One region of the Micromonospora sp. WMMC273 genome, then DNA from elsewhere that is predicted to be linked to it. Evidence: predicted binding sites of a transcription regulator. Region 1 holds the regulator's gene; the other holds the start of a gene.

What was found. The regulator HrcA, encoded in region 1, represses chaperone genes, less so after heat shock. The targets are predictions, from matches to a motif close to GGTTNGCACNCTCNNNNNGAGNGTGCNAACC.
Region 2: the regulator HrcA is predicted to act here: its motif matches at 4,115-4,145, upstream of groES (co-chaperone GroES).

Annotation. Positions count from the first base shown of each region.
Region 1 covers NZ_JAPZBE010000001.1:4,668,891-4,675,260, forward strand. The annotation lists gene dnaJ (molecular chaperone DnaJ) at 1-725, opposite strand, end outside; gene hrcA (heat-inducible transcriptional repressor HrcA) at 799-1,821, opposite strand; gene O7611_RS21545 (DUF4870 domain-containing protein) at 2,054-2,674, shown strand; gene hemW (radical SAM family heme chaperone HemW) at 2,714-3,937, opposite strand; gene O7611_RS21555 (enoyl-CoA hydratase-related protein) at 3,957-4,742, shown strand; gene O7611_RS21560 (hypothetical protein) at 4,854-5,714, shown strand; gene O7611_RS21565 (carbohydrate ABC transporter permease) at 5,728-6,370, opposite strand, start outside.
Region 2 covers NZ_JAPZBE010000001.1:5,300,638-5,307,007, reverse strand. The annotation lists gene O7611_RS24535 (sugar ABC transporter permease) at 1-68, opposite strand, end outside; gene O7611_RS24530 (ATP-binding cassette domain-containing protein) at 65-877, opposite strand; gene O7611_RS24525 (sugar ABC transporter substrate-binding protein) at 980-2,083, opposite strand; gene ybaK (Cys-tRNA(Pro) deacylase) at 2,288-2,767, opposite strand; gene O7611_RS24515 (class I SAM-dependent methyltransferase) at 2,824-4,023, opposite strand; gene groES (co-chaperone GroES) at 4,278-4,592, shown strand; gene groL (chaperonin GroEL) at 4,663-6,306, shown strand; gene O7611_RS24500 (sulfite oxidase) at 6,368-6,370, shown strand, end outside.

The DNA of each region.
Region 1 (6,370 bases):
ACCTCGCCCTGCTGGGCCAGGCGGATCCGCATGCCGTCCTCGACCCCGGCCGGGATCTTGACGGTCAGCGAGCGGCGGGTGCGTACCCGGCCGTCACCGGCGCAGGTCGGGCAGGGGTGCGGGATGGTGGTGCCGTAGCCCTGGCAGACGGTGCACGGCCGGGCGGAGACCACCTGACCGAGGAAGGTCCGCTGCACCGACTGCACCTCGCCCCGGCCGCCGCACGCCTCGCAGGTGGCCAGGTGGGTGCCGGCGGCGGTGCCGGCGCCGGAGCAGGTGGTGCAGAGCACCGCGGTGTCGACGGTGATCGGCGCCTCGACGCCGAACGCGGTCTCGTTGAGGTCCAGTTCCAGGCGCAGGATCGCGTCCGCGCCGGGGCGGGTACGCGGCCGCGGCCCACGGCTGCCGCCCGCGGCACCGCCGAAGAACGCGTCCATGATGTCCTGGAAGCCGACGAACGGGCCGGCGCCGCCGGGACCGCCCGGGCCGCCCATGCCACCGCCGCCCGGGGCGAGCGGGTCGCCGCCCAGGTCGACGATCTGCCGCTTCCGGTCGTCCGAGAGGACCTCGTACGCGGCGTTGATGTCCTTGAACTTCTCCTGGGCCTCCGGGTCCGGATTGACGTCCGGGTGGAACTGCCGCGCCAGCTTGCGGTAGGCGCGCTTGATCTCGTCGTCGGAGGCGTCCCGGCTCACGCCGAGAATGCCGTAGTAGTCCCTGGCCACTGCGTTAGGTGTCCTCATGTTCGTCTCGCGTCGCTCCGGTCGTCGGCCGGAACCGGCCGTCGGCCCAGACTGGTCAGTTCTGGGCCAGCAGTTCGCCCACGTAGCGTGCCACGGCCCTCACCATGGCGATATTGCCGGGGTAGTCCATCCGGGTCGGCCCGAGCACGCCGAGTCCACCGACGATCGTGCTGCCCGGTCCGTACCCGGTGCTGACCACCGAGGCGGCCCGCAGGTTGTCGAATTCGTTCTCGTCGCCGATGAGCACCCGGGTGGTGCTCGGCTCGGTCTCGCCGATCAGCTTGAGCAGCACGACCTCTTCTTCGAGCGCCTCCAGGATGGGGCGCAGCGAACCCTGGAAGTCGAGCAGGCCGCCCCGGGTGAGGTTGGCCTGGCCGGCCAGCGCGAGGCGTTCCTCGTGCCGCTCGACCAGCGTCTCCAGCAGCACGGTGGACAGCGTGGTCATGGCCGGGCGCAGGTGCGGCGCGGACTCGTCGACGAGCGCCTGCACCAGCGGCGGCGTCTCGGCGAGCTGGCTGCCGACCAGCTTCTCGTTCACCAGCCGGCGCAGGTCGGTCACGTCGTCGGCGGGCACCGGGGCGGGCAGCTCGACCAGCCGCTGCTCGACCCGGCCGGTGTCGGCGATCATGACGACCATCAGCCGGGTGGTGGAGATCGGCACCAGCTCCAGGTGGCGCACCTTGGACCGGGCCAGGCTCGGGTACTGCACCACCGCCACCTGACGGGTGAGCTGGGCGAGCAGCCGGACCGTACGGTGCACCACGTCGTCCAGGTCGACAGCGCCCACCAGGAAGCGCTCGATCGCCCGGCGCTCGGCCGGGCTGAGCGGCTTGACCCGGGACAGCCGGTCGACGAAGAGGCGGTAGCCGCGGTCGGTGGGCACCCGGCCGGCGCTGGTGTGCGGCTGCCGGATGTAGCCCTCCTCCTCCAGCACCGCCATGTCGTTGCGCACGGTGGCGGGCGAGACGCCGAGCTGGTGCCGCTCGACCAGGGCCTTGCTGCCGACCGGTTCCTGCGTGGCGACGTAGTCCTCGACGATCGCGCGCAGCACGGCGAGTTTGCGGTCGTCGAGACCCATTCCCCACCTCCTGACGCACCTCGGCCGGGCCGGCACGCGGCATCCGCCGGGCGGCTGGCACTCGACTGTAGCGAGTGCCAGTCTACGTCGGCACCCCCGCCGACGCGATGATCGCCTGACGGACCTGCGGTGCGGCCCACCACACAGCGCCGCCCACCAGGGCCGAACAGCCGGTCATCGTCGGTCTGTGTCGCTCTGGTGCGAGTTGACCGGTGCCCCTACCGTGGCGACCATGACAGAACCTCCTCGCCCTCCAGGGGCAGGGGACTCCGGCCCCCAGCCCGACCCGTCGGCGCCCTACGGCTCGTCGCCGGGCAGCGAACCGCCCACCGCTCCACTGTCCGGGGCGCCGGGCGCCGGCGGCTATCCCCCGCCCGGTGACTATCCGCCCCCGGGCGGCTACCCGCCCCCGGGCGGCGGCTACCCCCCGCCGGGCGGCTACCCCCCGCCGGGTGGCACGCCCGGCTACCCCGCCGGTGGCGGGTACGGCCCGGCCTCCTACGCCAACAACGACGAGAAGACGTGGGCCCTGGTGGCGCACTTCGGCGGCGCCGCCGGTGTCATCGTCGGTGGCGGTCTGCTCGGCTGGGTCGCCCCGCTGATCGCGATGATGGCCCGGGGTCAGCAGTCCCCGACGGTCCGCGCCCACGCGGTCTCGGCGCTGAACTTCCAGATCACCTGGACCATCGCCAGCGTGCTCGCCTGGGTGATCACGGTCATCACCTGCGGGATCCTGTTCTTCGTCCCGATGCTGGTCTGGCTGGTGCCGCTGATCTTCGGCATCATCGGCGGGGTCAAGGCCAACGAGGGTGTGCTCTACCGCTACCCGATGACCTACAACTTCATCAAGTGACACCGCCGGCCGGCCGAGGGGGCGGCCGGCCGGTGCCGGTCACGGCAGCAGGTCGCGTACCACCGCGTCGGCCAGCAGCCGGCCCCGCAGCGTCAGCACCACGAGCCCTCGCGCGTACGCCCCGGCGTCGAGCAGCCCGGCGTCCCGGGCCCGCTCGGCGCCCGCCCGGCCGGGTTCGTCCAGCACGTCCAGCGGCAGGCCGGCGGCGAGCCGTACCCGCAGCATCACGTCCTCCATGTGCTGCTCGTCCGGAGTGAGCCGCTCCCGGGCCAGCGCGGGCGAGGCGCCCTCGGCCAGCCGCGCCGCGTACGCGCTCGGGTGCTTGACGTTCCACCAGCGCACGCCGCCGACGTGGCTGTGCGCCCCCGGGCCCAGGCCCCACCAGTCGGCGCCGGTCCAGTAGAGCAGGTTGTGCCGGCACGCCGCCGCCGCCGAGCGGGCCCAGTTCGACACCTCGTACCAGGAGAATCCGGCCTCGCCGAGCGCGGCCTCCGCGGCCAGGTAGCGGTCCGCTGCCACGTCGTCGGAGGGGTACGGCAACTCGCCGCGTCGCATCCGCGCGGCCAGCCGGGTGCCGTCCTCCACGATCAGGGCGTACGCGCTGACGTGGTCCACGCCCGCGTCGACCACCTGGGCCAGCGAGGCGGCGAAGTCGTCGGCCGTCTCGCCCGGCGTGCCGTAGATCAGGTCCAGGTTCACGTGCTCGAATCCCGCGTCGCGCGCCTCCAGCGCGGCGGCGGTGGCCCGGCCCGCGCTGTGCCGCCGGTCCAGCACCGCGAGCACCCCGGGAGCGGCGGACTGCATGCCGAGCGAGATCCGGGTGTAGCCGGCCGCCCGCAGCGTCTTGAGCGACTCCGGGCTCACCGACTCGGGGTTGGCCTCGGTTGTCACCTCGGCGTCGGCGGCCAGCCCCCAGACCCGGTCGATGCCGTCGAGGATCCGGGCCAGGTCGTCGGCGGGCAGCAGGGTGGGCGTGCCGCCGCCGACGAAGACGGTGTCGACCCGGGGCGGCGGCGAGTCGCCCAGCACCCGGGCGGCCAGCTCCAGCTCGGCGAGCACCGAGTCGGCGTACGTCTCCCGGCTCGCCCCGCCGCCCAGCTCGGCGGCGGTGTACGTGTTGAAGTCGCAGTAACCGCACCGGCTGGCACAGAACGGCACGTGGACGTACACGCCGAAACCGCGCGCGCCGACGTCGCGGCGGGCGGTGGCGGGCAGCGATCCGTCGCGCGGGACGGGTTCGCCTTCTGGAAGGACGCCGGGCATGGCCACTAGTGTGCCCGGCATGACCTCTCCGGACGCTCTCGTGCGAGTCGCCACGGCCCGTGGGGTGACCACCCTCACCCTGGACAGCCCGCACAACCGCAACGCGCTCTCCACGCCCCTGATGACCCAGCTGCTGGCCGGGCTGGCCGACGCGGTCGCCGACGACGCGGTACGCGCGATCGTGCTCGACCACACCGGCCCGGTCTTCTGCTCCGGCGCCGACCTGAAGGAGACCGCCGCCGCGTACGCCAGCGGCACGGTGCCCGCCGGGATGCTCGGCGACGTGCTGGTGGCGGTGCGGGAGTGCCCGAAGCCGGTGGTGGCGAAGGTCGCCGGGCCGGCCCGGGCCGGTGGGCTGGGCCTGATCGCCGCCGCCGACCTGGCGGTCTGCGCGCAGGAGGCGACGTTCGCGTTCACCGAGGTGCGGATCGGCGTGATTCCGGCGGTGATCTCGGCGACCGTGCTGCCGCGGCTGGGCCAGCGGGCCGCCGCCGAGCTGTACCTGACCGGCGACACGTTCGACGGCCGCCGCGCCGCCGAGATCGGCCTGGTCACCGCCGCGGTGCCGGCCGACGAGTTGGACGCCGCCGTCGGGCGCTACTGCGACTCGCTGGTGAAGGGCGCGCCGGGGGCGCTGGCCGGGGCGAAGGAGCTGCTGCGCCGGCCCGCCGGGACCGACCTGCGGGCCGAGATCGCCGAGTTGGCCGCGCTGTCGACCGGGTACTTCCTCTCCGACGAGGGACGCGAGGGCGTCATGGCGTTCCGGGAGAAGCGTCCCGCCGCCTGGGTGCCCGCCGGAGACTGAGGTGCGCGGCGGGCCCCGCGGGAGCCATTGCGGCCGAGGTGGGGCCCGCCGGTCGGCCGAGACGCGCCGGTGCGGGTGGGACGTACGCTTGTCGGACTGTCGGGACAGGGGGTGCGGGTGCGGACGCGAGCGGCGATCGTGGCATCTGGGGTGGCGGTGTGCGTGCTGGCACTGCTCGCGGTCTATGTCGTGACCAAGCAGTTCGGCGAGCACCTGCGGCTCCCCCTGTCCAGCCGGACCTGCACCGTGAAGGCGGACGGCGAGGTGGTGCTCGGCGCCGACCAGATGGCGAACGCGGCCACCATCGCGGCCATCGGGATGCAGCGCCGGATGCCCGAGCGGGCGGTGGTGGTGGCGTTGGCGACCGCGTACCAGGAGTCGCACCTGCGCAACATCGCCCACGGTGACCGCGACTCGCTCGGCCTGTTCCAGCAGCGCCCGAGCCAGGGCTGGGGCACACCGGAGCAGGTCCAGGACCCGCGGTACGCGGCGAACAAGTTCTACGCCGCGCTGAAGAAGGTCAAGGGCTGGGAGCGGATGCGGGTCACCGACGCCGCCCAGCGGGTGCAGCGGTCGGCGTTCCCCGAGGCGTACGAGAAGTGGGCGGACGAGTCGGAGGTCCTGACCCGCGCGCTGCTCGGCCACGCGACCGGCGCGGTGGCCTGCACTGTCTCCTCGCCGCCGACGATGCGCGGCCCGGCCGCCGCCAGCGCCGTGCTGGAGAGTCTGTCGCTGGACTGGGGGCTGCCCCGGCTGCCCACGGCGACCGACCTGACCGCGCTCACCGTGCCGGCCGGCGGCGACCGCAACGGCTGGCGGTACGCGCACTGGCTGGTCTCGCACGCCGACGACCACGGCGTGAAGAAGGTCCGCTTCGGCAACCTGGAGTGGACCGCCGAGCAGGGCTCCTGGGCCCGGGTGAAGGGCGACCCGGCCACCGAGGTGCGGGCCGAGGTGTTCGCCGCGGCCTGACCGGCCGCGGCCCTCAGCCCTTCACGGCTCCGGCGACCAGCCCGGAGACCATCCGGCGCTGCACCAGCAGGAAGAAGACGATCACCGGCAGGGTGAACAGCGTGGACGCGGCCATCACCGAGCCCCAGGCGGTGTCGTCCCGGCCGAAGAAGAACGTCATCGCCACCGGCAGCGTGTACTTCTGCTGGTCGTTGATGAAGGTCAGCGCGAAGATCAGCTCGTTCCACGCGGTGATGAACGAGAAGATGCTGGTGGCGACCAGGCCGGGCGCGACGAGCGGGAACAGCACCTTGCGGAACGTCTGGGCCCGGCTGGCGCCGTCGATGGCGGCGGCCTCCTCCAGTTCCTTCGGCACCGCGGCGACGAAGCCACGCAGCATCCAGACCGCGAACGGCAGCGAGAAGCCGAGGTACGTGAGGATCAGGCTGGGCAGCGTGTTGTAGAGGCCGAGCCGCTGGATCATCAGGAACAGCGGGATGACCAGCGCCTCCAGCGGGATCATCTGCACCACCAGCAGCATGATCAGGAACGTGGTGCGCAGCTTGAACCGGAACCGGGCCACGGCTGTCGCGGCGAGCAGCGCGACCAGCCCGCTCAGCAGCACCGTCGCCAGCGCGACGAGCGCGCTATTGAGGAAGAAGTCGGCGAACGTGACG
Region 2 (6,370 bases), 630 kb from region 1:
TGGCTGTTCAGGGTCGGTGTCGGCGCGACGCCGGCCGGGCCTTCCTTCTTCACGACGATGGCGGTCATCGGACGGCTCCTGGGGTGGTGTCGGCGGGCGCGGCGCCGTTGCCGCCCGGCTCGCCGGTGAGGCCGAGGCTGCCGGATCGGCCGGCGGTGATCAGCTCGACCACCTGCGAGTGGGTGATGTCTGTGGTCTTCACCTGGGCGACCATCTGGCCGAGGTAGAGCGCGGCGATCCGGTCGGAGACGGCGAAGACGTCGTTCATGTTGTGCGAGATGAGCACCACGGCCAGGCCGTTGTCGGCCAGCCGGCGCACCAGCTCCAGCACCTGGGCGGTCTGCGCGACGCCGAGCGCTGCGGTCGGCTCGTCCAGGATGACCAGCCGGCTGTTCCAGAGCACGGCCTTGGCGATGGCGACTGTCTGCCGCTGGCCGCCGGAGAGGCTGGCGACGTGCTGGCGCAGCGACTTCACGGTGCGCACACTCAGGCCGGCGAGCGTCTCGGCGGCCATCTGCTCCATGGTCGGCTCGTCGAGCACGATGCCGCTGCGCTTCTCCCGGCCGAGGAACATGTTCTGCACGATGTCGAGGTTGTCGCAGAGCGCGAGGTCCTGGTAGACGACCTCGATCCCGAGCGCGGCGGCGTCCCGGGGGCTGTTGATGGTCACCGGCCGCCCGTCGAAGAGGAACTCGCCGGCGTCGGTGGGGTGGATGCCGCTGATGCACTTGACCAGGGTCGACTTGCCGGCGCCGTTGTCGCCGACGAGCGCGGTCACCTCGCCGGGGTGCGCGGCGAAGGCGACGTCGCGCAGCACCTGGACGGGACCGAAGCTCTTGTCGATCCCGCGTAGCTCCAGCAGGGGGGTTGCGGACACGGGGTTCTCCTTTGGGCGGAGGGAGGTCTCGGATCCCGTCCGGCGCGGGCGCCGCCCGGCACGGGTCTCCCGTGCCGGGCGGCGCCGCCTGAGGCGGGTGGGTCAGCTCACGCCGGCGTCGGTGCAGAGCTTCGCGAAGGCACCGGTGCAGAGCTCTTCCTTGGTGACGTAGCCGTCGGCCACCACGTCCTTGACGTTGTCCTTGTAGATGGCCTTGGGCTCCAGCAGCACGGCCGGCACGTCCCGGTTGCCCTCCGGGTCCTTGACCGTCTGGCCGGTGTCCTTCCTCTCGCCCTTGGCGAGCGCGATGGCCAGCTCGGCGGCGGCGTCCGCCTCCTTCTTGACCGCCTTGTAGACGGTCATGCACTGGTCGCCGGCGAGGATGTTCTGCAGGCCCTCCTTGGTGGCGTCCTGACCGGTCACCGGGACCTTGCCGTTGAGCTTGTTCTTCTTCAGCACCGAGATGGCCGCGTTGCCGAGACCGTCGTTGGCGGCGAGCACGCCGTCGATCTTGCCGCCGGCCTTGGTCATCTGCTGCTCGAAGATGGTGGCGGCCTGCGCGTTGTCCCACGCGGGTACCGGGTCGTCGGCGACCTTGGTGTATTCCTTCGAGTCGAACTTCGGCTTGAGTACCGAGTCGTACCCGTTCTTGAACAGGGTGGCGTTGTTGTCGGTCGGCGAGCCGTTGAGGTACGCGATCGACGGGTTCTTGACGCCCTTGTCGGTCAGGCACTTGCTCAGGCCCTCGCCCTGGAGCTTGCCGACCGCCTCGTTGTCGAAGCTGACGTAGTACTGGGCGGAGCCGCCCAGGGTCAGCCGGTCGTAGTCGATGGTTGCGACGCCCTGCGACTTGGCCTTGTCGAGCACGGCCTTGCCGGTGCCGGAGTCCAGGTTGACGATCATCAGGACGTTGACGCCGCTGGTGATCATCTGGTCGGCGATGGTCTGGAACGCGGTCTTGTCGTTCTGCGCGTTCTGGATGTCGGACTCGACGCCGGCCGCGTCGAACGCCGCCTTCAGGTACTTGCGGTCCGCGCCCTCCCAGCGGGCGGAGGACTTGCTGTCCGGCAGGATCACGCCGATCTTCGGCTTCTTGGCGTTGGAGCCGCCGGCCTCGTCGGAAGAACCGCCGTTGTCACCGCAGGCGGCCATGCTGCCGGTCGCGAGGAGACCGACGGCCGCGAAGGTGAGGAAGCCCTTGCGCATGTGCAGGGTCCTTTCGGAGGTGGGGGAGTGGTGATGTTTTGTTGTGCCCGGCAACGTATTCCCCGCTTCCCATGCACCGCAAGACTGCCGAGGTCAGAAGTTTGTTGGCGGCGGTAACAATTCAGCAACGCGGTTGTCACCCGCGGGACACCGCCTGGAGAGCGCGCTCCGGGAACGCTCCCACACGTACCGTCACGAGCCCGCTCAGGCGGCGGCGATCGATGCCGTCGTCGCCCCGGTGAGCGCCACCAGATCGGTCGGCGCGAGCTGCACCTGCAACCCTCGGCGGCCCGCCGAGACGTACACGGTCGGGTGTGTCAGCGCGGAGGCGTCGATGACTGTCGGTAGCCGCTTGCGTTGCCCCAGCGGGCTGATGCCGCCGCGGACGTATCCGGTCGCCCGCTCGGCCGTCGTACGGTCCGCCATCGTCGCCCGCTTGCCGCCGGCCGCGGCGGCGAGCGCCTTCAGGTCCAGCTCGCCGGTCACCGGCACCACCGCCACCGTCAGCCCGCCGTCGACCTCGGTGACGAGCGACTTGAACACGCGCTCCGGTGCCACCCCGAGCGCGGTCGCGACGAGCGCGCCGTAGTTCGGCGCGTCCGGCGAGACGTCGTAGGTGTGGGTGCTGTGGGCGATCTTCCGCTTGCTCAGCAACGCGATCGCCGGAGTGCCAGGGCCCGCCACCGGATCAAGCTAGCCCGGTCGCCGGCCCGCCGCGAGCCGAAACCGCGCGCCGCGGGTCAGCCGCCCGCCGGAACCGGCCGGCAGACGAGCACCGTGGGGCCGCCGGCGACCCGGGTCAGCACCAGGTCGGCCGCCGCCTCGCCGGAGAGCCGCAGGTCACGGCGTAGCTTCTCCGGCTCCAGCGCCGACCCGCGCTTGCGGATCTCGACCCGGCCGACCCGCCGCTCCCGCAGCAGCGCGCGCAGCCGCTTCAGCGAGAACGGCAGCACGTCGGTGATCTCCAGGCAGCGGGCGAACGGGGTGGGCCGGGCCTCGTCGGCGTACAGGTAGGCGATCGACGGGTCGGCGAGCGTCGCGTCGAGGTCGGTGGCCAGCTCGGCGACCAGGTGCGCCCGGACCACCGCCGGATCCGGGTCGTAGAGGAACCGCCGGACCGGTCCCACCGGCGCCTCCTGCCCGCCCGTGCCGGTGAGGAGCGACACCGCGTCGTCGCGCTCGCGCAGCACTGTGGCGCGGCGCGGGACCTCGGCCAGGTCACCGCACCAGAGCGCCGCCTCGACCAGGTCGCCGTCCACGCTCACCCATTCCGCCTCGGCGCCCGCCGGGATCAGCGCGTGGTCGAGCCCCGGCGCCACCTTCACCACGGTCCGCGGCACCCGCGCGGCCAGGCCGGTGACGAAGTCCCACGGCGGGGAGTAGGCGTTCGGGTCGAAGACGCGCCGCCCGGTGCCGGCCCGCCGCCGCGCCGGATCGCAGAACACCGCGTCGACAGGGCGCACGTCGAACGCTGTGGCGTCACCGCAGGAGACGGTCACCAGGTCGGCGAGCCCGGCCGCCTCGGCGTTGGCGGCGGCCATCGCGGCGGTGAGCGGGTCGGCCTCCACCGCGTACACCCGGATGCCGGCGCGGCCCGCGGCGAGCGCGTCGGCGCCCAGCCCGCACCCCAGGTCGGCCAGCGTGGTCACGCCCGCGGCGCGCAGCCGCGCGGCGCGCCGGTCCGCGACCGCGCGCCGGGTGGCCTGCTCCAGCCCGGCCCGGGTGAGGAACATCCCGGCCGCGACCGGGCCGAACTTGCCGGCCGCCCGGCGGCGCAGCTCCGCCTGGGTCAGTGCCGCCGCCGCGAGCCCGCCGGGGATGCCGGCCGAGCGCAGCGCGGCCGCCGCCGCCAGCGGGTCGCCGCCGGCCACCCGCTCGGCCGCGGCGAGCGCCGCCGACCCCTCGGGGGTACGCAGCGCGGCGAGCTGGTCGAGATCCACGCGCTCATTCTCCCGGCCCGGTTCCGGCGCGACACGGAGGGCGACGCGTTGGCACTCTCCTTGACGGAGTGCTAGCCGAGGAATAACCTGCGATTAGCACTCTCACCCTGAGGGTGCCAACGCCCGAGCCTCGTGCCCGGGGGTTGAGCGCCAGGCGGACCGGCACCCGCGACGACGGCCCCGCCCGGTGGCATGTGGCAGATTGACGCTGGTCGGCGTGCCGGCCGGCAACGACACCAAGTACCCGGGAGGGTATGCCCGTGACTACCGCGACCAAGGTTGCGATCAAGCCGCTCGAGGACCGCATCGTGGTCCAGGCGAACGAGGCCGAGACCACCACCGCCTCGGGCATCGTGATCCCCGACACCGCCAAGGAGAAGCCGCAGGAGGGCACCGTCCTCGCTGTCGGCCCGGGCCGGATCGACGACAAGGGCAACCGCGTGCCGATCGACGTGAAGGTCGGCGACACCGTCCTCTACTCGAAGTACGGCGGCACCGAGGTCAAGTACGCCGGCGAGGAGTACCTGGTGCTCTCCGCCCGCGACGTCCTCGCGGTCATCGAGAAGTAAGCAACCGATCAGTGTCGTTGCCCCGGTCCGGCTCGCCGGGCCGGGGCAACGTCGCTTCGAAGGGATACTGATGGCGAAGATCCTCAGCTTCTCGGACGACGCCCGGCACCTGCTGGAGCACGGTGTCAACGCCCTCGCGGACGCGGTGAAGGTCACCCTCGGCCCGCGCGGGCGCAACGTCGTCCTGGACAAGAAGTTCGGTGCGCCCACGATCACCAACGACGGCGTGACCATCGCCAAGGAGATCGAGCTCACCAACCCGTACGAGAACCTCGGCGCGCAGCTGGTCAAGGAGGTGGCGACCAAGACCAACGACGTCGCCGGCGACGGGACCACCACCGCCACCGTGCTGGCCCAGGCGATGGTCCGTGAGGGCCTGCGCAATGTGGCCGCCGGCACCAACCCGACCGGCCTGAAGCGGGGCATCGACGCGGCGGCCGCCAAGGTCTCCGAGGCGCTGCTCGGCAAGGCCGTCGAGGTCTCCAGCAAGGAGTCGATCGCGCACGTCGCGACCGTCTCCGCGCAGGACGCCGCGATCGGCGAGCTGATCGCCGAGGCGATGGAGAAGGTCGGCCGCGACGGCGTCATCACCGTCGAGGAGGGCTCCGCGCTCACCACCGAGCTGGAGGTGACCGAGGGTCTCCAGTTCGACAAGGGCTTCATCTCCCCGAACTTCGTCACCGACCTGGAGGCGCAGGAGGCGGTCCTGGAGGACCCGTACATCCTGATCACCACCCAGAAGATCTCGGCGATCGAGGAGCTGCTGCCGCTGCTGGAGAAGGTCCTCCAGAACAACAAGCCGCTGCTCATCGTCGCCGAGGACGTCGAGGGCCAGGCCCTGTCGACGCTCGTGGTGAACGCGCTGCGCAAGACCGTCAAGGTCTGCGCGGTCAAGGCCCCCGGCTTCGGCGACCGCCGCAAGGCGATGCTCCAGGACATGGCGATCCTCACCGGTGCCGAGCTGGTCGCCCCGGAGCTGGGCTACAAGCTCGACCAGGTCGGCCTGGAGGTGCTGGGCACCGCCCGCCGCGTCGTGGTCGACAAGGAGAACACCACTGTCGTCGACGGTGGCGGCCAGTCCGCCGAGGTCGCCGACCGGGTCGCGCAGATCCGCAAGGAGATCGAGGCCTCCGACTCCGAGTGGGACCGGGAGAAGCTGGCCGAGCGGCTGGCGAAGCTCTCCGGCGGCATCGCTGTGATCAAGGTCGGCGCGGCCACCGAGGTCGAGATGAAGGAGCGCAAGCACCGCATCGAGGACGCCATCGCCGCGACCAAGGCCGCGGTCGAGGAGGGTACGGTCCCGGGTGGCGGCGCCGCCCTGGCCCAGATCCTGCCGGCGCTCGACGACGACCTGGGCTTCACCGGTGACGAGAAGGTCGGCGTCTCGATCGTGCGCAAGTCGCTCGTCGAGCCGCTGCGCTGGATCGCCCAGAACGCCGGCCACGACGGCTACGTGGTGGTGCAGAAGGTCGTCGGCCAGGACTGGGGCCACGGCCTCGACGCCGCCACCGGCGAGTACGTCGACCTGGCCAAGTCCGGCATCATCGACCCGGTGAAGGTGACCCGCAACGCGGTCAGCAACGCCGCCTCGATCGCCGGCCTGCTGCTCACCACCGAGAGCCTCGTGGTGGAGAAGCCGGCCGAGCCGGAGCCGGCCGCCGGTGGGCACGGCCACTCGCACGGCCACGGCCACCAGCACGGCCCGGGTTTCTGACCCGAGCAGTACGGCCCGACGTCAGGGCACACCGCCGACCCGGTGGTGTGCCCTGACGCGTATG